Regions from separate parts of the Shewanella sp. VK101 genome, predicted to be linked through region 1. Evidence: riboswitches for the same ligand, from Rfam matches in the RefSeq annotation. Region 1 holds a riboswitch; each other region holds the start of a gene.
The links. Region 1 has a riboswitch for lysine ahead of ACSHSR_RS02760 (Na+/H+ antiporter NhaC family protein). Riboswitches for the same ligand answer to the same signal wherever they lie in the genome.
Positions count from the first base shown of each region.

Region 2: linked by a shared signal. The riboswitch ahead of lysC (lysine-sensitive aspartokinase 3) and the one ahead of ACSHSR_RS02760 (Na+/H+ antiporter NhaC family protein) in region 1 are both predicted to bind lysine.
Region 3: linked by a shared signal. The riboswitch ahead of ACSHSR_RS14915 (Na+/H+ antiporter NhaC family protein) and the one ahead of ACSHSR_RS02760 (Na+/H+ antiporter NhaC family protein) in region 1 are both predicted to bind lysine.

Region 1 is NZ_CM151402.1:591,186-599,143, forward strand. Features, by position in the region: gene ACSHSR_RS02755 (5'-methylthioadenosine/S-adenosylhomocysteine nucleosidase) at 40-867, opposite strand; lysine riboswitch at 1,080-1,251, shown strand; gene ACSHSR_RS02760 (Na+/H+ antiporter NhaC family protein) at 1,340-2,920, shown strand; gene ACSHSR_RS02765 (HlyD family secretion protein) at 3,006-4,136, opposite strand; partial or broken gene ACSHSR_RS02770 (DUF3302 domain-containing protein) at 4,451-4,685, opposite strand; gene ACSHSR_RS02775 (GNAT family N-acetyltransferase) at 4,808-5,320, opposite strand; gene ACSHSR_RS02780 (alkaline phosphatase D family protein) at 5,409-7,301, opposite strand; gene ACSHSR_RS02785 (ATP-binding protein) at 7,527-7,958, shown strand, end outside.
Region 2 is NZ_CM151402.1:4,009,464-4,017,421, reverse strand. Features, by position in the region: gene ACSHSR_RS17930 (diguanylate cyclase) at 1-555, shown strand, start outside; gene fusA (elongation factor G) at 817-2,907, shown strand; gene arcA (two-component system response regulator ArcA) at 3,241-3,957, opposite strand; gene ACSHSR_RS17915 (DUF3293 domain-containing protein) at 4,518-4,952, shown strand; lysine riboswitch at 5,035-5,211, shown strand; gene lysC (lysine-sensitive aspartokinase 3) at 5,348-6,715, shown strand; gene ACSHSR_RS17905 (succinylglutamate desuccinylase/aspartoacylase family protein) at 6,705-7,811, shown strand.
Region 3 is NZ_CM151402.1:3,346,954-3,354,911, reverse strand. Features, by position in the region: gene ACSHSR_RS14930 (H-NS histone family protein) at 1-300, opposite strand, end outside; gene ACSHSR_RS14925 (electron transfer flavoprotein subunit beta/FixA family protein) at 620-1,369, shown strand; gene ACSHSR_RS14920 (electron transfer flavoprotein subunit alpha/FixB family protein) at 1,370-2,293, shown strand; lysine riboswitch at 2,384-2,582, shown strand; gene ACSHSR_RS14915 (Na+/H+ antiporter NhaC family protein) at 2,664-4,235, shown strand; gene brnQ (branched-chain amino acid transport system II carrier protein) at 4,367-5,689, opposite strand; gene ACSHSR_RS14905 (M3 family metallopeptidase) at 6,592-7,958, opposite strand, start outside.

The sequences.
Region 1 (7,958 bases):
GGACAATATCACCGGCTTTTACTTTGAAGTCCTCGAAACTTATTTACCTTCCAAACCTGCGATCAACTTCTTGGTGTACTCAATGACAAACTGCTGACAGTGGATAGCGGTTTGTGGCTCAAACTCTTCGCCGTGCAGGTCGGTATTGGAGAGTACCCGAATCCCGATAAAAGGGATCTCATATGCCTTGGCAACCAGGGCGGCCGCAGCGGTTTCCATCTCTTCGGCCGAGGTTTGATAAGTTTGGTGCAGCCACTCGATGCGGTCGACTTCGCGGTTCCACTCATCGGCACTGCCGATCACGCCGGTCACTACCTTGCCATGGCGATAAGCTGACGCCAGTTGTTGTCCCAGAGCCAGTAGCTTGGGATCGGCATCAAAGCGCTTGTGTTTCACCAGCTTGCCATCCTGACGCAAACGCATGGTGACATCGAAGTTATGCCAGCGTTTGGGATCTATGCCCTGGCCTTTGGGGTGTAGATCGCTGCGATAGGAACCCATATTGAAGCTGTATTTCCCCAGCACTATGTCGCCGCGGTGCAGCGCAGGGTCGTGGCCGCCGGAAGTGCCCTGGTTGATGATAAAACCGGGTTGAAATTTTTCTATTGCCAGCGTGGTGGAGGCGGCGGCATTGGCCATACCTATTTCGGTACGGGACACTATGACAGGATAGCCATCCAGAGTGCCTTGCCAGAAAGTCCAGGAACCAAGAGTTGTCTGTTTGGGGTCTTTCAGGGCCTGAACCAGGGTGTCGACTTCGACATCCATGGCACCTTGCAGCAGTATAGGTGCCCGGGCGGGGGTTGCCATGGAATGGCTGGAGAACAAGGCACAGAGTGCCACACAAAAACGTTGTAACAGAGTCATTTGCACACCTTTAATTGTTATTTCAGTGTCGCGGTAGGGGAGGGCGATCCTAGGTGCAGCTGTGGTTGCCGTCAACAGCCGGAGCTGGCATTTGCGAGCCCAGACATGAGTCACTTGCCAAAGGCTTAATGCCAACCGGGCGGGATATTTACCGCCAGAGGCACAATCTGGCTTGCTATTGGGGCCGTGATAGTTAGAATGCCAGTCGAATACCTTTGAGTAGAGGCGCGCTGCCTAAGAGTAACCGGGAAGAGGGTGATGCCTTTGAGGCCCGGGGAAAGGAGTCGGCGCCGAAGTAGCCAGGTCATCAAACCTAGCTGCTGGTTCTGTATCTAACAGGTGCAGGACTGCCATAGTCATCCACTATGGAGCGCTACCTGAAGGAGCTGAGAAGTTTCTGCCCTCCTTGGTCTGAGTTTCTTCGATCCTATCGGTAGATCTCCACCTTAGTTGTTTTAGGTGTAAAGAGATCATGAATATCATGCATTTTGCGGACTCTCCCTGGTCCATAGTTCCTCCTCTGCTGGCGGTTGCGCTGGCGATCATCACCCGTAGAGTACTGCTCTCCCTCGGGGTAGGCATAGTCGCCGGCAGCCTGATGTTACAGCAGTTTTCACCGCTGCAATCGCTGCGCTACCTGTTTGACAGTGTGCTGAAAATCTTCTGGGTCGATGGTGCTCCCAACAGCGATAACCTTAATATGCTGCTGTTTATGCTGCTGCTGGGTGGGCTTATCAGCTTGATGACCGCCTCGGGGGCGACCCGGGCCTTCGCCGAATGGGCCGCCAGGCGCTGCCAGAGCCGCAAGAGCGCCAAGTCGCTCACCGGCTTGATGGTGTTTGCCTTCTTTATTGACGACTTCTTCCACAGCTTGTCGGTGGGGCCCATTTGCCGCCCTGTGACCGACAGATTCCAGATCTCCCGCGCCAAGTTGGCTTATCTGCTGGACTCAACCGCGGCGCCCGTGTGCGTATTGATGCCCATCTCCTCCTGGGGGGCCTATATCATCGCCCTGGTGGGCGGCATACTCGTGGCCCATGGGGTGACAGAGCAGAGCCCGATCGCCGCCTTTGTGCAGATGATCCCCATGAATCTCTATGCGGTATTTACCCTGATCATGGTGGTGGTAGTCATCGCCTTCCAACTGGATCTTGGGCCGATGCGACAGCATGAGCAGCGGGCGCTCGAAGGCAAGCTCTGGGATGAATCCAAGGGCAGGCCAATAGGGCTGGATATGGAAGCCCCGGCCGACAGCCGCGGCGGCATGCTGGATATGGTGTTGCCGATAGTGACACTGACGGCGGCGAGTATCTATTTCATGCTGGACTCCGGGGCTCAGGTATTGGCCGCCAATGGTCAGGCCTTCAGTGTGCTGGGCGCCTTTGAACATACCAATGTGGGTTCGTCTTTGGTTTATGGCGCCCTTTGCAGCCTGGCGGTGTCCGGCCTGTTGGCTCTGCGTCTCGGTCTTGGGATATCCACTTGGCTGCGCGCCGCCCCCAGAGGGGTTATGGCCATGTTGCCGGCGATCAACATACTGCTGTTTGCCTGGACCATAGGCGCCGTGGTGCGTGACATGGAAACCGGCAAATATCTCGCCAGCCTGGCCAACGGCAACCTGCCCACAGGGCTGCTGCCTGTGGTGGTGTTTGTGCTCTCCTGTGCAATGGCTTTTGCCACAGGCACCAGCTGGGGCACTTTTGGTATCATGTTGCCACTCGCCGGTGATATGGCCGCCGCCAGCGATATCCAACTCCTGCTGCCCATGTTGTCGGCTGTGCTGGCCGGCGCTGTGTTTGGCGATCACAGCTCGCCCATCTCCAGTACCAGTATTTTGTCGGCCACCGGCGCCGGCTGTCACCATATAGATCATGTGCTGACCCAGTTGCCTTATGCCCTGACCGTCGCCTTCGGGGCGGCGCTGGGGTATCTGGCCATGGGGCTGCTGCATTCCACCCTGGCCGGTTTCCTGGTGAGTGCCGCTTGGTTTGCACTCTTCTGCCTCTATCACGCCAGGCGCTTCCAGGCGGCTCCCGAGGCCGCCATCGGCTGAGGCTGAGATGGGATACCAAAAAAGCCCCGGGAGTGTTCCTGGGGCTTTTTACTCTTGCCAAAGGTTTGCGCGTCGATAAGGAGTATCAGTGATCCAGATAGAGATAGTTCTGCCAGCTTTTCATCCTTATCAAGACTTTACGCATGATTGATACATGCTCAAAGCTATCGGAATAGATGGCGATCTCCACATTGGTGCCCAGTGGCAAATGATACTGACTCAGATCATCCAGCGGCTTGAGTTTGACCAGTGGCCGGCCGTTGAGGCGAATCTGTGACGAGCCATAGAGCTGCCCCTGCGCCTGCACCTGAGATTCACCTATGGCTGGCAGCACTTCGACCACTTCGGCTTGAAACACCTTGCCCGGCAGGGCGCGGAAGATCAGCTCGGCCTTGAAACCGGGTTTCAGCCGCAGCAGCGAGTTTTGCCTAAAGGCGCCGACAAAGAAGCGCTCCTCTTGATGGACAAAGGTCATCACAGGCCTGAGGGGCATGGGCACCACCATCATTCCCGGTCTCAGGGTCAACTGGGTCACATAACCGTCTGAGGGGGCGCGCATGCTGGTTTCTTCCAGATTGAATCTGGCTTTTTCCAACATGGCGGCAATTTCGGCCACCTGGGTGTTTTGCCCCTGATACTCGGCTTCCAGTGCCAGCTTGGCGCGCCGGGCTTCGGCCTCGGCCGCCTCTACTGAGGCCTGGGCGCCGAGATAATACTGACGACGGTTGTCGACATCGGCGCGGGTAAAGGCGCCTTTTTCAAAACCGCTGCGGTAGCGCTCATATTCCAGTTGGGTTCTGTCCCGTTCGGCCTCGGCCTTGATGCGACTGGCCTCGGCGGCCTTATAGGCGGCGTCCAGCCCCAATACCGCCTGTTTGGCCTGCTCCAGGCTGGCCTCCAGCCGGGTGACTTCTGTCTGATAAGGAGTCGGATCGACCCGGAACAGCAGCTCGCCCTCCTTCAGCAGTTTGTTGGGGATGACGGGCACTTCTATGACCTTGCCGCGCACCGAGGGGATCAGCGGGGTGGTGACATACATCTGGCTGCCCATGGCGGTATGGGGATGGTTGTAGTTCATCAACAAAATCAAGGTGCCTATCAGTACTACTCCGCCGAGCACGGCGGTAGGCACGCTCCACTTGTTGAGCGGGATGCGGAAAATCTTGAAGATGGCGACACAGATGGCGGTGTAAGTGAGGATAAGCAAGAGATCCATTTATCTGTTCTCCTCATTCTTGTTATTGCTCTGGCTCTGATTATCTGTAGCTGGAATGTCGGTCGAGTCTGCTGCCGTATCCAAGTTCACGCCGCTGTTGGGTTTGGGATTGACTGCGGGCTCTTCTGAAGATGTTTGGACTTGGGTTGGGGCTTGGTTTTGGCTTTGGACTTGGACTTGGGCACTCGGCGCTGCAAGAGCCTCTGCGGCATGCTTTTGGGCTTCCAGGGCGGCGACTTTTTCACTCAATAGCTCCAACTGCTGCGCCAGGAGTACGGTTTCATGGTGCAGTGATTGCTGCTCCTGTTGAATTTTGTCAAAGCCCCAACCCCTGTCCTCGCGCCAGAGCGTGGCCCAGATCCACAGAAACGGCCACAGTACATGCAGGGTAAACAGGCTCACCCAGCCTGCGTAGTGAATGGCGTCCTGATGGGGGTGGTTGCGTTTCTTGGCCAGCTCGTAGGGGATGTCGTGGATCACTATCACCCCGTAGAAGATCACCAGGGCGACAAAGATCAGCATCCCCAGCGCGATATAATCCAGTGTCATCTAATCGGGTTCCCTTATTCGTAAATACGCTTGAATAAGTGTAGATGGCCGCTGGCGGATTGCCCGGGAATGATGATTTTTTTCAGGGGCATAAAACGAAAATCGACTCGCGCCCGAAAGGGTTAGGGCTCGGCAGGTCCAGGCAGCATAAGCTGATAAAACGCCAAATCCAGCCAGCGGCCGAACTTATAGCCCACCTGGGGCAGGGTGCCTGAGTGCTTGAACCCCAACTTCAGGTGCAGGGCAATACTGGCCTGGTTTCCGGCATCTATGGCGCCCACCATGGTGTGGATGCCGCGCTCCCGGGCCTGGGTTATCAAATGCTGCATCAGAAAGCGCGCCACCCCTTTGCCTCTATGCTCAGGGTGCACATACACAGAGTGTTCCACCGAATAGAGATTGGCCGGATAGCCGCGAAACGGGCCTAAGCTGGCAAATCCCAACAGTTGCCCCTGCTCATCCTCGGCGCCCAGAATTGGCCAGCTGCCTTGCTGTTTGGCGCCGAACCAGTCGCGGATCTGCTGTTCGCTCCTTGGCTGGTATTCATAAAGGGCTGTGGTATGGGCAATGGCATGGTTGAAGATGGCGCGTATCGCCTCGCCATGTTGCTCAAGTTGGCAGTGACACAGATGCATCTTAGGCTCCCAAGGTGGTTTCGCCTGAGTATGCCATAAGCCGGGCAACGCGCCATTACTTCAATGGGAACTGTTCTGGCACAAAGTGTCAGTCGCGGCTCTCTTTGGGTGCTTGAAACTCGGTCAGGCTCATATCGGCATGCAGTACGGCTATCCGCTGGGGGGCGCCGTTTTCTGCCAGTTCCAGGAGGCCGATACCGCTTTGGTTGACCAGGCGTTTGCTGCGTTCCCCATTGGGGCGGCGGCCGCGGATCGACATACGTTTGCGTTTGGTCAGCAGATTGAGCGGCGAGAAATGCCCATAGAGCCAACCGTTGAGCTTATCAAACACAGGCAGCAGCTTTTCCGGGAACTGATTTTTGATGCCGCTGGCAGTGATTTGGTAGATGTTGGGACTGGCGCGGCGAAAGCGGATCCCTATGTCATAAGCAAAGGAGTAGTGCACATCGCCGGAGAGGATCACAAACTCCTGCGGGGTACGTCTGTGCATGAAGATCGACAGCAGGGCGTTGGCGGCGCCAGGGTGCGCCATCCAGTTTTCGGCGTCCACCAGCAGCGAAGCCCCGATGAGAGTGGCCGTGCGCTGCACCGCCTCAATCAGCTTGACCCCGAAAATCGGCGCTGCCGACACTATGATGACCTTATCCTGCCCCAGCAGTGCCTGCTGCAGATCCATCAGCGCCTCCCAATCCATCAGCCCCGAGGGCTTGGCCAGGTTGGATTCGCTGCGCCAGCGGCGGGTACGGGTATCCAGTACTACCATTCTGGGTTGAGTATCCAGGGTGTAGTGCCAGTTTTCACATTTGAGCAGCTTGTCTATCAGGGCATCCTGGCGCTCGCTGTCGGCCAGATAGAGGCCGCTCAGCTCTTCGAAAAAGTCGGTAAACCTCTTGGGTTGATTGCCGAGAGCCTGAAACAGGGTGTACCCCAGCAAGGCATTGCCTATGATGCGCTTGGAGAAGGCGTGACCATAGGCGGCCTCTTCCCAGCGGGCCGTCAGGTTCCAGTCGTCGGTAATGTCATGATCATCGAAAATCATATAGGTGGGCAGATGCGCCAAAAGGCGCCTGACCTTGCCAAGGCCCGCCTTGAACTCCAACAGATGTTGCCACTGGGTCTGCCACTCCTGTGCCCGTTTACCGCTCAGCCCGGGCAACTGTTGCGGCAGTTCCAGTTGCTGCCACAGTTCCGGCGACCAGATTAAAAGATACAGGGCAGTGACTTCGGCGAAGCTCAGCAGATGGTTTTCTGCCATCGAGGAGGTGAATATGGGGTGATTGATATACCAGCGCCAGAGTGCTGTCTTGGCCGGATACTGGGTACGGGGCAAGAGCTGTTTCGGCCGCAGGTAGAGGGAGTCTGGGCCATAATCTATCTGCGCCGAGTCTTTGAGCGGGGCGTCGCTAAAGCTTTCCTGTTTTAGTCCCAGCAGCGCTATTACCTGGGCAATGGCCACCAGGGTGGGGCCGGCCACATCATCGACATAGAGCTGATCGCCGCTCAACATCAGCAGCGCCGGTCGCTCTGCCGGGGCATTGTTTTGCTCCAGCTGAGTATCGGCCGCCACCAGTGCGTCGCCGCTGTGATGATGCGGGTTGCGACAGGAGCCGTGCAGCAAACGATCCAGCCTGGGCTGCAGCACCAGTTCGGGAGTGGATTTGTCCGGATAACACAGACCTTCGATATCGGCGAACAGCGACTGACCATCGGCATCTTCCAGGCTGTAACCCACGGCTTGCCCTTGGGGCAGCAATCCTGGAACCTCCAGGTGCAGCAGATACTGCCAGGCATGTTCACCGAGTTGTACTCTGTGCACTTGTTCTTCATTCAGCGGCAAGGGCGCCGATTTGTGACTCAACTTAAGCGTCAATTGCGGGCTCAACGGCTTGCTGCTGACCCACCAGAGGGTGAAATGGTCCCGGTCGCAGTGGCGCAATATCGGGCCGGCCAGGATCAGCGGCAAGGAAGAGGAAGTGGTCATCGGCGGGTTCTGCAGCCTCTCAGGTATGAAAAAAGGTGAATCCACAGGGTAAACAAGTGCTTTGGCTTTGAAAAGTCCCTAAAATGTGAAGCCTTGTTAATGATGTAAAGCAGCTGTGCCAAGGCGATAGCGGCAGGCATTGATATCCCTGAGTCTTGTGACACCACAGCCAACTTGGCATATCTGCCGCCTCAATGCCTTTGCAGGTTTTCGGATAATAGACGAATGAAAAGCACCCGGATGGGAATGGATGGCATATTTGGTCGAACCGGTGGCCTGGCGGCGGCCGATCAACTGGCGTTGCTGCGGGTTTTGGGGTTGCTGCTGCAACTGGGGCTGACCCTGCTCGGCAGCGATGCCTTTGGCCTGACGCTGCAGCCTGAACCCTTGTGGTGGGTGTTTGGGCTGGAAAGCGCCTATCTGGCCTTGACCCTGTGGCTGCGTCATCCCCTCTATCGCCAGAGTGCCGGTATCTTTATCGCCCTGTTGCTGGATACCCTGTTTTGGATCTCCTGGCTGTGGTTTTCAGGTGGGGCCACCAATGCCTTTATTTCGCTGCTGCTGGTGCCGATTGCGCTGGCGGCGGTCACCTTGCCCGCCTGGGGCAGTTGGAGCCTGGCGGCGCTGTCGACCCTGGCCTACAGCCTGATGATCTTG
Region 2 (7,958 bases), 1.5 Mb from region 1:
CAGTTGCTGGAAACCAACAGAGAACTTGAGTTTATTTCGACCCACGACCCTTTGACCAAGTTATATAACCGTCACTATTTCCACCGACACTTCGCCGCCGAACACCGCAGTAACTCGGCACAAGGGCACACGTCGCTGATAGTAATAGACATAGATTTTTTTAAAGAGATCAATGATCGTCATGGCCACAGTGTGGGAGATTCGATTCTCCGCGAACTGGCGGCTCTGCTCAAAGATGGTGCCCGTGAACAGGATCTGGTGGCACGCTGGGGTGGTGAGGAGTTTATGATCATCTGCCCGGATACCGACTGTGTACAGGCGGGGCGTTTATGTGAACGCCTGGCACTGGCGATGAAGGTTTATCCCTTTTCAGCCGGTGTTAGCCTGAGTTGCAGTTTTGGACTGACAGAACTTAAAGCCGGTGAATCGATCTGGAGTGCATTTGACCGGGCAGATTTGGCCTTGTACCGGGCCAAGTCGGAAGGTCGCAATAGGATCTGCTGCGATCCCGAATCCGATCGAGCCGATAAAATCAGCTCAAATTCGTCAGCTTAGCGCTGTAGCGGCGCTTTTATACAATCAATTTCTGCATTAATCGCTCGAATATAGAAAATATTGAATTTCAAGATATTGAATTTAATGAATTTTATTTTTGTTGCCCGTCTGTGATGACAAACTGGTGAAAATTGAAACTGCTGATTGCAGCCTATAGGGGTTTCGGTGTTATAATACGCGCCTTATTTATGGGGTTCCGTCTGTCGCAGCTTTGAAGTGGCATACTCCGTCTCCTATTAACTAATCATTTGAAGTTGAATCATGACTGACTTATCAAAATACAGAAACATTGGTATTTTTGCTCACGTTGACGCGGGTAAAACCACTACCACAGAACGTATCCTGAAACTGACCGGCAAAATCCACAAGATGGGTGACAGCCATGACGGTACCACCACTACTGACTTCATGGAGCAGGAAGCTGAGCGCGGTATTACCATTCAGTCTGCTGCGGTAAGTTGCTTCTGGAAAGATCACCGCTTCAACATCATCGATACCCCCGGACACGTTGACTTCACCGTTGAAGTATATCGTTCTCTGAAAGTTCTGGACGGCGGTGTTGGTGTATTCTGTGGTTCCGGCGGTGTTGAGCCTCAGTCCGAAACCAACTGGCGCTATGCTAACGAATCCGAAGTTGCCCGTATCATCTTCGTAAACAAGCTGGACCGTATGGGTGCCGACTTCCTGCGTGTTGTTGGTCAAATCAAGCGCGTTCTGGCTGCGACACCACTGGTTATGACTCTGCCTATCGGTATCGAAGACGAGTTCAAGGGTGTTGTTGACGTACTGAACCGCAAAGCCTATGTATGGGATGAGTCTGGTCTGCCAGAAAACTACTCTGTAGAAGAAGTTCCAGAAGACATGGTTGATCTGGTTGAAGAATACCGTGAGCAACTGATCGAGACTGCCGTTGAGCAGGACGACGACCTGATGGAAGCCTACATGGAAGGTGAAGAGCCTTCTATCGAAGACCTGAAGCGTTGTATCCGTAAAGGTACCATCAACCTGTCATTCTTCCCCACATACTGTGGTTCTGCTTACCGTAACAAGGGTATGCAGCTGGTTCTGGATGCAGTTGTTGACTACCTGCCATCTCCAACAGAAGTTGAGCCTCAGCCTCTGACTGACCCAGAAACTGGTGAAGAAACCGGTGAAGTAGCTACTGTATCTGCCGATGAGCCACTGCGCGCACTGGCGTTCAAGATCATGGATGACCGTTTCGGCGCCCTGACCTTTATCCGTATCTACTCTGGTAAGCTGAAGAAAGGTGACACTATCCTGAACTCTGCTACCGGTAAGACCGAGCGTATTGGCCGTATGGTTGAGATGCACGCTAACGATCGTAAAGAGATCGATTCTGCTCAAGCCGGTGACATCATCGCTGTTGTAGGTATGAAGAACGTTCAGACTGGTCACACTCTGTGTGATCCTAAGCACGAATGTACTCTTGAGCCTATGATCTTCCCTGAGCCAGTGATCTCTATCGCTGTAACTCCTAAGGACAAAGGCGCTTCTGAGAAGCTGGGTGTTGCTCTGGGTAAGATGGTTGCAGAAGATCCATCATTCCAGGTTGAAACCGACCAAGAAACTGGTGAAACCATCCTTAAGGGTATGGGTGAATTGCACCTGGACATCAAAGTAGACATCCTGAAGCGTACTCACGGTGTTGAACTGACTGTTGGTGCTCCACAGGTAGCTTACCGTGAAACCATCACTCAAGCCGTTGAAGACAGCTACACTCACAAGAAGCAGTCTGGTGGTTCTGGTCAGTTCGGTAAGATCGACTACCGCATCCGTCCAGGCGAAGCTGGTAGTGGCTTCAAGTTCACCTCCAGCGTTGTTGGTGGTAACGTACCTCGTGAATTCTGGCCAGCAGTTGAAAGCGGCTTCGAAGACATGATGAACGAAGGTCCTCTGGCTGGCTTCCCAGTACTGGACGTTGAAGTTGAACTGTTCGACGGTGGTTACCACGCAGTTGACTCCTCAGCAATCGCGTTCGAAATCGCTGCCAAGGGTGCATTCCGTCAGTCTATGCCTAAGGCCAAGCCTCAGTTGCTGGAGCCTGTGATGAAGGTTGACGTGTTCACTCCAGACGATCACGTTGGTGACGTTATCGGTGACCTGAACCGTCGTCGCGGTATGATCAAGGATCAGGAAGCTGGTCTGACTGGCGTACGTGTTAAGGCTGACGTGCCACTGGCAGAAATGTTCGGTTACATCGGTCACCTGCGTACCATGACTTCTGGTCGTGGTCAGTTCTCCATGGAGTTCTCTCACTATGCTCCATGTCCTGCCAACGTGGCTGAGACTGTTATCGCAGAAACCAAGGCTCGTAACGCAGCCAAGAAATAAGGATTAATTATCCTGATAAAAACCCGCCTTGATGGCGGGTTTTTTTATGGGCGAATATCCAGTGCCGCGAAGCCAGCAGAATCAAACTTGCACTCAGCTCGGCGGATGCCGATGAATATCAATGGGCAATCGTATGGCAACTGTTTCTGAAAGTGGCATATGTGGCAAAGGAGCAACCTAAGATAAAGGAGATAAAGGAGCTGGGATTGGCAGAGAATTACCGTGAGGAAGCCACTGCGAATATCAGTAGCTGGGGGAACCGAAATAGGTGAGCAGATAAACAAAAGCCAGCTCGATAAGCTGGCTTTGTGCAGGGCCGATAACGCGTGTTTATCAGTCTTCCAGGTTACCGCAGAAACGGTAGCCTTCGCCGTGGATGGTGGCGATGATTTCCGGTGTATCAGGCACACTTTCGAAGTGCTTACGAATACGACGGATAGTCACGTCAACAGTACGGTCGTGTGGCTTGAGCTCACGGCCGGTCATTTTCATCAGCAGCTCAGCGCGGCTGAGGATCTTGCCTGGGTTTTCCACAAAGTGCAGCATAGCGCGGAATTCGCTACGTGGCAGCTTGTAAGATTCACCCTGTGGGCTCACCAGAGAACGGCTGTTGATTTCCAGGCTCCAACCATTGAAACGATAGTATTCAACGGCAGCCTTTTCTTCAATTTCAGCGCCAGAGCTGTTGACTCGAGTCAGCAGGTTACGGGCACGAATGGTCAGTTCACGAGGGTTGAACGGCTTGGTGATGTAATCATCGGCACCGATCTCCAATCCAAGGATCTTGTCCACTTCGTTGTCACGGCCAGTAAGGAAGATGAGACCGATATTGTTGATTTCGCGCAATTCCCGCGCCAACAGCAAACCATTCTTACCTGGCAGGTTGATATCCATAACCACCAGGTTCACCTTGTTTTCCTGCAAGGCTTTGTGCATCTCTGCGCCATCATTGGCTTCGGTTACCACATAACCTTCTGCCTCAAAAATACTTCTCAGCGTGTTACGGGTAACGGCTTCATCTTCAACGATCAGAATGTGCGGGTTTTGCATGTTATTTACCTAATTAAATCAGTTTATCTAACCATGAGCGCGGGTGACGCTCCGCTATACTCTCTAAAACGCCAACATTCACAGGGTTCACGTAAGTGCTGTTCAAAACTGAAATGAAACGGCAACACACTTCATGATTAGCAAAAAGTATGCTCTCCACCCGGAGAGGCGCGAACTGTACTGTCTAGGATTCCCAGTGGCGGGATTTAGTTCCTGAAAGACATGGAAAATCCAGAAAATGTCATCTTAAAACCAGATTACATTTGGTACAGAGTCGTTATCGATAGAGACTTATGCTGTAGCGTAATGGCGCTAGCCGGGTCACACACTTAACTCTAAGCCTCTGTCGATACAATCCATTGTACTAGGATTGGGCATTTGTTAACAAATGAAATGTTAACAAATTAATGTTTAACTATGATCTATATCACAAGTTTTTGCTTTACCTATTGAAAGATAAGCATTTTGTATTTTGTCTTACTGTGAGCTTGCTCACGGGGCTAGGGGAATGCAAAAGCCTTTGCTAGAATAAATCCGGTTCATTAGAGACAGATACTACAATGGATGCTGCATTTGAAAGTCTCTGGCAGTACTACCAGAGCGCATGCTTTTTATTGACTCAGTCGTTTTCTTCCGCTGTTCCTTTCGCTATTGTCACCGCCCATAATCCCCTTGGGCAAAAACTCACTTCTTGCCAAAACCGCCTTCTCGATCGGCAGCTACAACACGATATTGATAAGCTGGGCATTCCTTACCGGGCGATCATAGGCGCTGCCGATGATCTCAGTCATATGGAAAAAAGCTGGGCTCTGTTTCTGGATAAGGCTGCGGCAATCGAACTGGCATCAAAGTATCGACAAAATGCCCTTTACTACGTTGATAGTGGGCTCTTGACCTTGGTGCCTTGCCTGAAAGGGGAGCGAGAGGTGGCGCTTGGACAGTTTGCTGCCAGGGCGCGCCTGGTCAGCGAGTTACCCGAGCTCAGTGACGGATGAGTTGAGGAAATTTCATCCTGCGCAAATTAGCATTGACTTCATAAGGACTTTATTGCTAATTTTTTCATCCCTTTCGCGAGAAAGGAACAGAAGAGGTGCGTTAACTAGGTAGTGAGTCAGAGGAGGCCAATTCTCCAATGACGGCTCATGAGGGAGATTAACGCCGAGGTCGGGATGCGTATTGGCTACGCTTCCGGTCGGTTGGTCAGGCTGAATCCTGGCGACTGTCACCTGGTTTTGGTGGAGAGCTTCTGGTGACGATCGCTGTTTCCCTGCTATGGGGTGCGTTATCTCTGCACCAGGCTCTTCGAACGTTATCTGTTCGGAGCTTAACTCATGAAATCTATTCTCGTTATCGACCTTTCCCTGTTACCTGCCTGTGGGGGAATGCGCTGATGTCTCTTGTTGTTGCCAAGTTTGGTGGTACCTCAGTTGCCGATTATCCGGCGATGAATCGCTGTGCCGATATAGTGCTTGGAAACCCGGCCACCCGTCTGGTTGTGGTCAGTGCATCCAGTGGCGTAACCAATCTGTTGGTGGAGCTGTCCCAGGCCGACATGGGGGATGAGCGCCGTCTCAAGCTATTGAAAGAGATAGCCACCATTCAATACGCAATTCTGGATAAACTTGGCAGACCGGCAGATGTTGCCGCGGCGCTGGATGCTTTGCTCAGCCGCATGGCAACGCTCAGTGCCAAGTTATTGCAGGCGCCGAGTCATGCTATGGTCGATGAGATCCTATCTTTGGGCGAACAGTGTTCTTCAGCGCTGTTTGCCGCGGTATTGAGAGAACGTGGTGCCAAGGCCAGCGCCTTTGATGTGCGCCTGGTGATGCGTACCGATAGCCATTTCGGTAAGGCCGAGCCACAAATCGCCGAGTTGAAGCGACTGGCGACAGAGAAATTGCAACCCTTGCTTGAGCAGCAACTGCTGGTGACCCAGGGCTTTATCGGCGCCGATGCCGATGGCCGAACCACTACGCTTGGGCGTGGTGGCAGCGATTATTCTGCGGCCCTGTTGGCTGAGGCGCTGGAAGCTGATGCGGTCGAGATCTGGACCGATGTAGAAGGAATTTACACCACAGATCCCAGACTGGCTCCCAACGCCAGGCCTATCGCAGAAATCAGTTTTAATGAGGCGGCAGAGATGGCTACTTTCGGTGCCAAGGTGTTGCACCCTGCCACCATCTTGCCGGCGGTGCGTCAACAGATCCAGGTGTTTGTCGGCTCCAGTCGGGCACCGGAAAAAGGTGGCACCTGGATCCGTCACCAAGTGGAAGATGAGCCGGTATTCAGGGCCGTTGCGGTGAGACGAGATCAGACCCTACTTAACTTGCACAGTTTGCAGATGTTGCATGCCCAGGGCTTTTTGGCAGAGACCTTTGCCGTGTTGGCGCGGCACAAGATCAGTGTCGATCTCATTACCACCTCAGAGGTGAACGTGTCGCTGACGCTGGACAAAACGGGCTCAGATTCGGCCGGCAAGGGGCTTCTGACCGAAGCCCTGCTGCAGGAATTGTCGCAAAACTGCCGTGTGCGGGTGGAAGATAAGCTGGCTCTGGTGGCCATCATAGGCAACAAGATAGCCACTACTGCCGGGATTTGTCGCCGGGTATTTGAAGTGCTCGAACCCCACAACGTCAGGATGATCTGTCAGGGCGCCAGTCCGCACAATCTTTGTGTCTTGGTGTCGGAAGCCGAAGCCGGTGATGTTGTTGCCGCTTTGCATCGTAACCTGTTTGAAGGGGCTCAGGATGCAGCTTGAACATCTGCCGGTTGGGGAGCTGGCTGCCGGCCAGCCCTTGACCATACCTGTTTATCGCTTCAAAGGTGCCAGCGATGCGGCGCCCAGCGTCTATATTCAGGCCAATGTGCATGGCGCCGAGGTGCAGGGCAATGCGGTGATTTTGCAGTTGCTGCAGTACTTCAAGGCCCATCCGCCTCTGGGAGATATCACCCTGGTGCCTCTGGCCAACCCCTTGGGGATTAACCAGAAAAGCGGTGAGTTTACCTTGGGCCGTTTCGATCCCATCACAGGTATCAACTGGAACCGAGCCTATCTGGATCAGGCCGTCCACCTGGATGACTGGTATCTGCAGCACGGTGAGCTGCCGGAGCAAGCACTGTTTGACGCTTTTCGTCGTCTTCTTATTGCCAACTGTGAACAGGCATTAGCCAATCCCTGGGGAGTGACGACCGGGCAGAGATTGGCGCTCAATCTGCAGAAACTGGCACACGGCGCTGACATAGTGCTGGATCTGCACACCGGCCCCAAGTCCTGTAAACATCTCTATTGCCCCGAGTATGAGCTGTCCGCTGCCGGCTACTTTCATATTCCCTATACCCTGGTGATGCCTAAAGGTTTTGGCGGCGCGATGGATGAAGCGGCCTTCAATCCCTGGTGGCAGCTCAGCGACTATGCCAATAGCCGGGGCAGAGAGCTGAAAGTCGCAGTGTCGGCCTTTACTTTGGAGCTTGGCAGCCAGGAGCGTATCGATCTTGCTGATGCCAGCCGGGATGCGGAAGGCATATTAAGTTATCTGAGCTATAGAGAGGTGATAGCCCAGAGCATACAGCCCGAGGTGATGTCGCGTTTTGCTTGTATGCTGAAAGACTATCGAAAGTTTCACGCACCTATGGCAGGTATGGTGGAGTATCTGGCCGAGCCGGGAGTACCTTTGGCTGCGGGCGCGCCTCTGGTCAATATGCTCAGGCTCGACCGAGTCGATGCCGGCACTGAAGTCACCAGGCTCTCACTCAATGAGGATGTGATCCCCGTGCTGCATTTTGCCTCGGCGTCTGTGCATCAAGGTACTGAGCTCTACAAGGTGATGACCAACTACTTCACTCTTTCTGGTTAAGTCAAAGCCGGATATGAAATCCTTTTTAGCGTCTACCATTCTGTAACTGGCTGATAATTTGTAATATTTTGTGTCTTTTGTTTCTTGTTTGTATCAATTGGTGTTACAAGAATTAATCCCTTTGTATTAAGGGAGTGTTTTTGAGCA
Region 3 (7,958 bases), 2.2 Mb from region 1:
ATCTACAACGATTTTGTATTTTGGTGGGCGAGGAGCACGCTTCTTGGGAGCAGCCTTGGCGGCAGCAACATTACCCAGATCTTCAACAGACAGGCCAACGGCTTCCATCTGCTTACGGATATCTTCTATTTTAGAAAGACGTTCAGCTTGTGCCTTTTCTTCTTCCTTGGCTTCCTCTTCACGATCAATAATGATCTTATCCAATTTGGCAGCCAGATCGCGCAGATCTGCAACGCTCAACTCTTTTACTGCGGCCTTAAAACGACGACCGTGAGTCAATATATCAAGAAAATCGCTCATAAGTATTTTGGTCCCACGCTAATTTATAAATTGGGTTATGGTGAACATCGCTATAAATAATAGAAACTATAAGAGTCTGGATCAAATATTTTTACGCCAATTGACATTAATTTCTTTATTTAACTCAATTCTATGACCATGAAAGTTGCCAAGTGTTCAAAAAACTGGCCTTAAAGTGTGACAGAAGTGACAAACGAGCGTTTAAGTTGCTGTTGACGTTAACGTCAACAGCACGTAAAGTTGAGCCATCCTGTACTGATGGCCCTGGTATCATCGGTACGCAACCCACATTAGATACAAGGTGTAGGAAGGAAACCCTATGAAAGTATTGGTGCCAGTAAAACGTGTGGTCGATGCCAATGTGAAGGTCAGGGTCAAGGCCGACAACACAGGCGTTGAAACAGCCAACCTGAAAATGGCGTTGAATCCATTTTGTGAGATTGCGGTAGAAGAAGCCGTGCGTCTGAAAGAAGCCGGCAGTGCTTCTGAAGTTGTCGTTGTCAGCATAGGTCCCAAGGCGGCACAGGAGCAGCTGCGTACCGCACTTGCTCTGGGTGCCGACCGTGCCATTCACATCGAAACCGATGAAGAGCTGGTGCCCCTTTCTATTGCCAAACTGCTCAAGGCGGTGCAGGACAAGGAACAGGCGCAACTTATTCTGCTCGGTAAGCAGTCCATCGACGGCGATAACAATCAGACAGGACAGATGCTGGCGGCGCTCGCCGGTATGCCTCAGGCAACCTTTGCATCTGAAGTGAAGCTGGAAGGCGAAACTCTGCTGGTCACCCGGGAAGTGGATGGCGGCTTACAGACTCTGTCCATGCCTCTGCCTGCCGTGGTCACCGCAGATCTGCGTCTGAATGAGCCTCGCTATGCTTCTTTGCCCAATATCATGAAAGCCAAGCGCAAGCCGCTGGAGACCATGAGCATTGATGACCTGGGAGTGGCGCTCAAGCAGCACGTACAGGTGTTGGAGGTAGCTGCACCGGCCAGCCGTCAGGCGGGTGTGATGGTGGCTTCCGTTGAGGAGCTGGTGGACAAGTTGAAAAACGAAGCGAAGGTGATCTAAATGGCCGTATTAGTAATAGCAGAACACGATAATGCCAGCCTGAAACAGGACACAGCCAAAGTTGTCGCCGCAGCCAAAGCCATAGGGGGAGATATTCACCTCTTGGTTGCCGGTCAGGATTGTAAGGCCGCCGCCGATGCTGCCGCCAAGCTTGAAGGCGTCAGTAAAGTACTGCTGGCCGATAACCCTGCCTATGGTGCTCATCTTGCCGACAATATTGGTGAACTCATCTTGTCTCTGAGTGGTGACTACAGCCACATTCTGGCTGCAGCTTCAAGCCAGGGTAAGGACATACTGCCACGAGTGGCGGCTTTGCTGGATGTGGCTCAACTTTCTGAGATCACCAAGGTGATTGACGCCGATACTTTTGTCCGTCCCGTTTATGCCGGTAACGCCATGGCAACCGTTAAGAGTCTGGACGATAAGAAAGTGGCTACAGTGCGTGCCAGCGCCTTCGACGCCGTTGCCGAGACAGGCTCAGCTGAAATCAATCAGCTCGATAGTGTCTTTGACGCCAAGAGCAGCTTTGTATCCCAGAGCCTGACCGAGTCGGCTCGTCCGGAGCTTGGCAGCGCCAGAGTCATTGTTTCCGGTGGTCGCGGTATGGGTAGTGGCGAAAACTTTGCCATGCTGGAAGCCTTGGCCGATAAGCTGGGCGCCGCCGTAGGTGCATCGCGGGCAGCAGTGGATGCCGGCTTTGTTCCCAACGACCTGCAGGTTGGCCAGACGGGTAAAATCGTGGCGCCAGAGCTTTATATCGCTGTGGGTATCTCCGGGGCGATTCAACATCTGGCCGGTATGAAGGATTCAAAAGTCATTGTGGCCATCAACAAAGATCCTGAAGCGCCTATCTTCCAGGTTGCCGATTATGGCTTGGAAGCTGACCTGTTTGATGTTGTGCCTAAATTGAACGAGTTGATTTAATCTGTGATCTAGGTCACGATAGGCGGCTTTGGGGTAGCATCCTCAAAGCCGCCTATGTTTTTATGTGCCTCACGCCTGACATCAGGCGTCCTGAGAAGTAGAGGCGCACTAAATATCAGTAGCGGTAAGCAGGGTGATTCCGTTTATGTATCGCGAAAGGATTTGGTGCCGAAGTGGTTGCGACTTATCAAGGTCCACCGCTGGGGCTGTTACCAAATAGGGGCAGCACTGCCATAGTATATTCTGTCGGGATGACAGATTGACGTTACTATGGAGCGCTACTGAAAGGACAGGTGCTACTCGGTATGCCATTGCCTTTTCCCACCAGTTCAGTTGCCCTCCATTCGTATTTAACGAAGAACAAGACTCAATGACACTAACAAGTTATGCCGATTCGGCACTCTCTTTGTTGCCGCCGGTTGTGGCAATTTTATTGGCGATCCTCACCCGTCGGGTGTTGTTATCGCTGGGGCTAGGGATATTGATTGGAGCCTTGTTGCTCAATCAATGGTCGGTATTGGACACCGGGGTTTATCTGGGGCAAAGGGTGCTTTCCCTGGTATGGGACGATGGTGCTTTCAATGCCTGGAACCTGTATATTCTGGGGTTCCTGGTGCTGCTGGGGATGATCACTGCGCTGATCACCGTCAGTGGCTCGGCCAGAGCCTTTGCCAACTGGGCCAGACAGCATATCCGTAATCGCCGTGATGCCAAGCTGCTGACCATGTTTCTCGGCTGTGCGGTGTTTATCGATGACTACTTCAACAGCCTGGTGGTGGGCAGTATCGCTAGGCCTCTGACCGACAGATATTATATCTCCCGCTCCAAACTGGCGTATCTTTTGGATTCTACCGCCGCGCCCGTGTGCGTTATCTCGCCGGTATCCAGTTGGGGCGCCTATATTATCGCCCTTATCGGCGGCATTCTCACCGCCCACGGTTTTACTGAAGTAGGACATCTGAGCGCTTTCGTGCAGATGATCCCGATGAACTTCTATGCCCTGTTTGCCCTGGCGCTCTTGCTGTGCGTCACCTTTATGGAGCTGGATATTGGCGCCATGCGCAAACACGAGCTCAACGCCCGCAAGGGCAATCTCTATGATGAGTCCAAGGGGTTGCCCCCCGGTGCCAATGCCGATCTGCCCGAGGCGGAAACCGGCCAGGTGCACGGCCTGTTCCTGCCCATAGGTGTCTTGGTGGTGGCAACCTTCTATTTTATGGTTTCCAGTGGTGCCGATGCCCTGGCGGCAGAAAGCCTGCCTTTCAGTATCATAGGTGCCTTCGAGAAAACCGATGTGGGCTCATCTCTGTTCTTTGGTGCTTCCATCGGTCTGGTGGTGACGCTGCTGCTGGCCTTTATCCAGAAGATTGAAGCCAAGATGATCCTCAAGGCACTCACCTCGGGTGCCCGTTCCATGTTGCCGGCCATCTATATTCTGATGTTTGCCTGGACCATAGCCGGGATCATAGGCTCACTGGAAACCGGCAAGTTTATGGCCAGCCTCGCCAGTGGCAATATTCCCTTTGCCTTGTTGCCGGCCGTGCTATTTATTTTGGCTGGGCTTACCGCCTTTTCTACCGGCACCAGCTGGGGCACCTTTGGTATCATGTTGCCGATTGCCGCCGATATGGCCATGGGCAGCCACAGTGGCATGATGTTGCCTATGCTGGCCGCCGTGCTTTCCGGGGCTGTGTTTGGCGATCACTGCTCGCCGATATCGGACACCACGATTCTGTCATCCACAGGTGCCAGCTGCCATCATATCGACCATGTGTTGACTCAGTTGCCCTATGCGGTCTTGGTCGCAGTTATTTCCCTCGGTGGCTATATAGTACTCGGCTTTACCGAGTCGGTATGGCTTGGGCTTGCCAGCAGTTGTGTGCTGTTCATGCTGGGGCTGGTGTGGCTCAAGTGGCAGCAGCCCAAAAACAGTGCTGCCTAACCGGCCAATTAAAAAACGCTGCCTTGGCAGCGTTTTTTGTTACCTATATTTCAGGGCCATTGGAGTTGGAGGCGTACTCTCGTCTTGGATATTCAGGCTAAATATCTATTGATTCAAACCGGCCTTGCCAATTATTTTTGTGACAGCTCTATTGAGTTTTCCGTGATGACGCGAGCCGATGCCGAGCGGGCAAACAGAGTCAAACTCGTCGCTATGGCCAGAACAATAACCGTTGGGACAATCCAAGCTGCATAGCAAGCGTATAAGGGTAGATACTGGTTCAAAATTGCATCCAGGCTGGCAGGCATACTGCCGAGAATATGCAAGGCGTCCAGAGCGCCAAAAATCAACGCTGCCGCTAAGGTTGCAAGTACGCCAGACATGGAGACAAGGCGCCGTAGCGGCGCAATCAACAACAAGGCAATCGCAATCGGATGCAGGGCTACCACGACGGGTTGGGTGATCTGTAAAAGTTGCTCCAGACCAATATTGGCAACCATCGCTCCAATTATCATGGTGACCAGCACACTGTTACGGTAAGACACTTTACTGAATGTGCGGCTATAAAACTCACTGCCGGCAGTCGTCACGCCGATTATCGTCGTCAGGCAAGCCAATATCATCACAGCCCCCAACAGCAAGGTACCTAAAATACCAAAATGTGTTGTGGTAAAGGTGGTCAGAATATCCCCGCCGTTACTGTATTCACCGACGCTGCTGGCGCCGATATAAGCCAGGGATATATATACCAGTGCCATAGCCACAGCGTACATCAAGGCGGCAATCAGGGTGTACCTGGTAATCGCCTTTGGCTGAGTGACACCCATACTTTTAATCGCGCGGAAGATAACCCATCCAAAACCGATAGAGCCCAAGGCGTCCATGGTCATATATCCTTGAGTCACACCTTCGGCAAATGCGCTGCTTACATAGGCGCCGGTCGCCTGGGAAATGCCTTGACTCGGAAACAACAGTGCGGCGATAGCCATTGCCAGTAGGATAGCCATTAGCGCCGGCGTCAACCACTTCCCCAGGTTGTCGACCAGTTTGCCCGGATACAGGGAAAACAGCACAGCGATAACGCAGAAGATAATTGAAAAAGGACCCAGTGCGTTGTCACCGAAAAACGGGCTAAAACCGAATTGGTAAGCGACTGTGATGGCGCGAGGAATGACAAATGCCGGGCCAATCACGATAAATACCATAATCCAGAACGTGGTAGCCAGAGGGCGGGGAAGTACTGAAGTCAGGTTATCGGAGCCCCCCACCAGGGCCACAATGACCAAAGCAAAGGCGGGTAAGCCCACACCGGCCAGTAGAAAGCCTGCCATGCCCTGAAACAGGTTTTCGCCTGCCTGATAACCCAAAAATGATGGGAAAATAAGGTTGCCGGCGCCCAAGTACATTGCAAAGGTCATAAAACCCAAAGCGGCGATATTGCGTGCACTTAACATAGTCTTCCTCAAGTATGTCAGCTTTGAAGTAACCAGCAAGTGAGCGTTTTGATGACTCTGCCAGCGACTCTCACTGACAGAAAATAAAAGATAATAGCCTGTCAGCCCCGGTTGAGTTCCAGAGAGAGCAGGAGGAGATTGGCGACGGTCACTTGTTGGCGACTAGGCTGCAAACAAATTGTGGAAGCGACCAATGACATACAAAATCCAGGTTGACAGAAAATACGGGAGGAGGCTCCTCCCTGCGTGGATCCCTTATAAACCTATCTCTTGGAACCTGGCAAGCCTTAAATAGTGGGTAGTGTGTATTTCAATATTTTCTCCACTCACAGGAACAAGTCACTAAAAATTCTTTAAAGAAACATTAACGATTCAGTCTCGCAGTGATGGAAATCGGGATCCCACCAGTACTTGGGGATAAATGCCTGCCACTCTCAATTAGGGAAGGTGCGAATAAGTCCTCGTGGCACTCTGGCTTACACAGCAATTGGCATTCAAGGCATCGGACTGAAGGCATGCCGGGGCCTGTCGAAGTCGGATAACGCAGAAAGCCGGCTGCTGTGAAAGCCCCGAAGGGCGTGGCTTACAGACCTGCCTGCTGTGTTGTGCTTCTTGCAAAGGACTTGGCCATTTGCTGCAAATCACGCCTTGCATTCAGGCCTGGAAGCCGACGCAGAGCACACATGGGACTTGTTTGCACCTTCCTTAGGTATCACGTGTCCATTTTCAAGGGGTTGCAAAATAGACCCGGCCCTGATTACGGGGAGAATGAGTGCCGGTGTTGGAAGTCGAATAGCTTGTCATAAAAAAACACCTGAGCCGGAAGACTCAGGTGTTTTTTATGCTTAAGTCCGAGGTGTAATCTCGCACCTCGGACTTAAACGGTTTTCAGCGCTCACTTATCAGAGCAGACCACGACGCTTGAGCAGGGCATCGGTTGTCGGCTCCTGGCCACGGAAGTTTTTGTAAGCTTCCATAGGGGGCACGCTGTTACCCACTTCGCGGATGGTCTTGCGATACTTCATGCCGATATCCCGCTTCAGGCCGCCTTGGGTCTGTACATAGGCAAAGGCATCGGCCGCGAGAATTTCGCTCCACATATAGGCGTAGTAGCTGGCACTGTAGCCACCCGGGAAGGCGTGGGCAAAGTAGGTCGACTTGTAACGTGGTGGCACGGCTTCAATGTTCAGGCCGTGCTTTTCAAGCGCCTTGGCTTCAAACTCGGCGACATTCTGCAGCGGTGCGTTTTTGTCCAGCGAATGCCATTCCATGTCGACCAATGCAGCAGCCATATACTCCAGGGTGTCGAAGCCCTGGTTGAAGCTGCGGGACTTCAGCAACTTGTCCAGCATCGCCTTGGGTAAAGGCTCGCCGGTTTGGTAGTGCTTGGCATAGTTGGCCAACACTTGTGGATGACCGGCCCAGTCCTCTTCGAAGGTGGATGGGAACTCGACAAAGTCACGGGATACCGCAGTACCGGACAGGCTGGGGTAGGTTACTTTGGAGAACATGCCATGCGTGCCGTGGCCCAACTCGTGGAACATGGTGGTTACTTCGTCATAGCTGACGAAGGTGGCTTCGCCTTCCGGTGCCTTCTTGATGTTCATCACATTGACCACCACAGGCTTTTCACCCTTGAGCAGGTTCTGGTTGACGAAAGAGCTCATCCAGGCACCGCCGCGCTTGCCTTCACGGGCGAAATAGTCGCCGTAGAAGATGGCCATGCTGCTGCCATCGGCATCGAACATTTCCCAGGCTTTGACGTCCGGGTGATAAACCGGCAGATCCGGCCGTGGCTTGAAGGTTACCCCATAGAGTTGGTTGAGGGTAAAGAAGACGCCGTCTTCCAACACTCGATTGAATTCGAAGTAAGGCTTGAGGCTGGCTTCATCCAGATCATATTTCTCCTGGCGCACCAGTTCGGCATAGAAGGCCCAGTCCCAAGGCTTGAGCTGGAACTTGCCACCAGTCTTGTCGATCATCGCCTGGATATCGGCGGCTTCTTTCTGGGTGTTGGCGACAACGGCCGGCACCATGGAGCCGAACATCTCATAGACGGCCTCGGGTGTCTTGGCCATCTGTGGGCTCAGGCGGTAACTGGCCCAGTTATCAAATCCCAGCAGGGCGGCGCGTTCGGCGCGCAGTTGCGCCAGGCGGGCCACCAGAGAGGCGGTTTCGTTTTCACCTTCAAGGCCGCGATAGGCCGAGGCTTCCCAAATCTGTTTTCTCAGCTCTCGGTTTTTCAGCTGAGCCAGCACAGGCTGGCGAG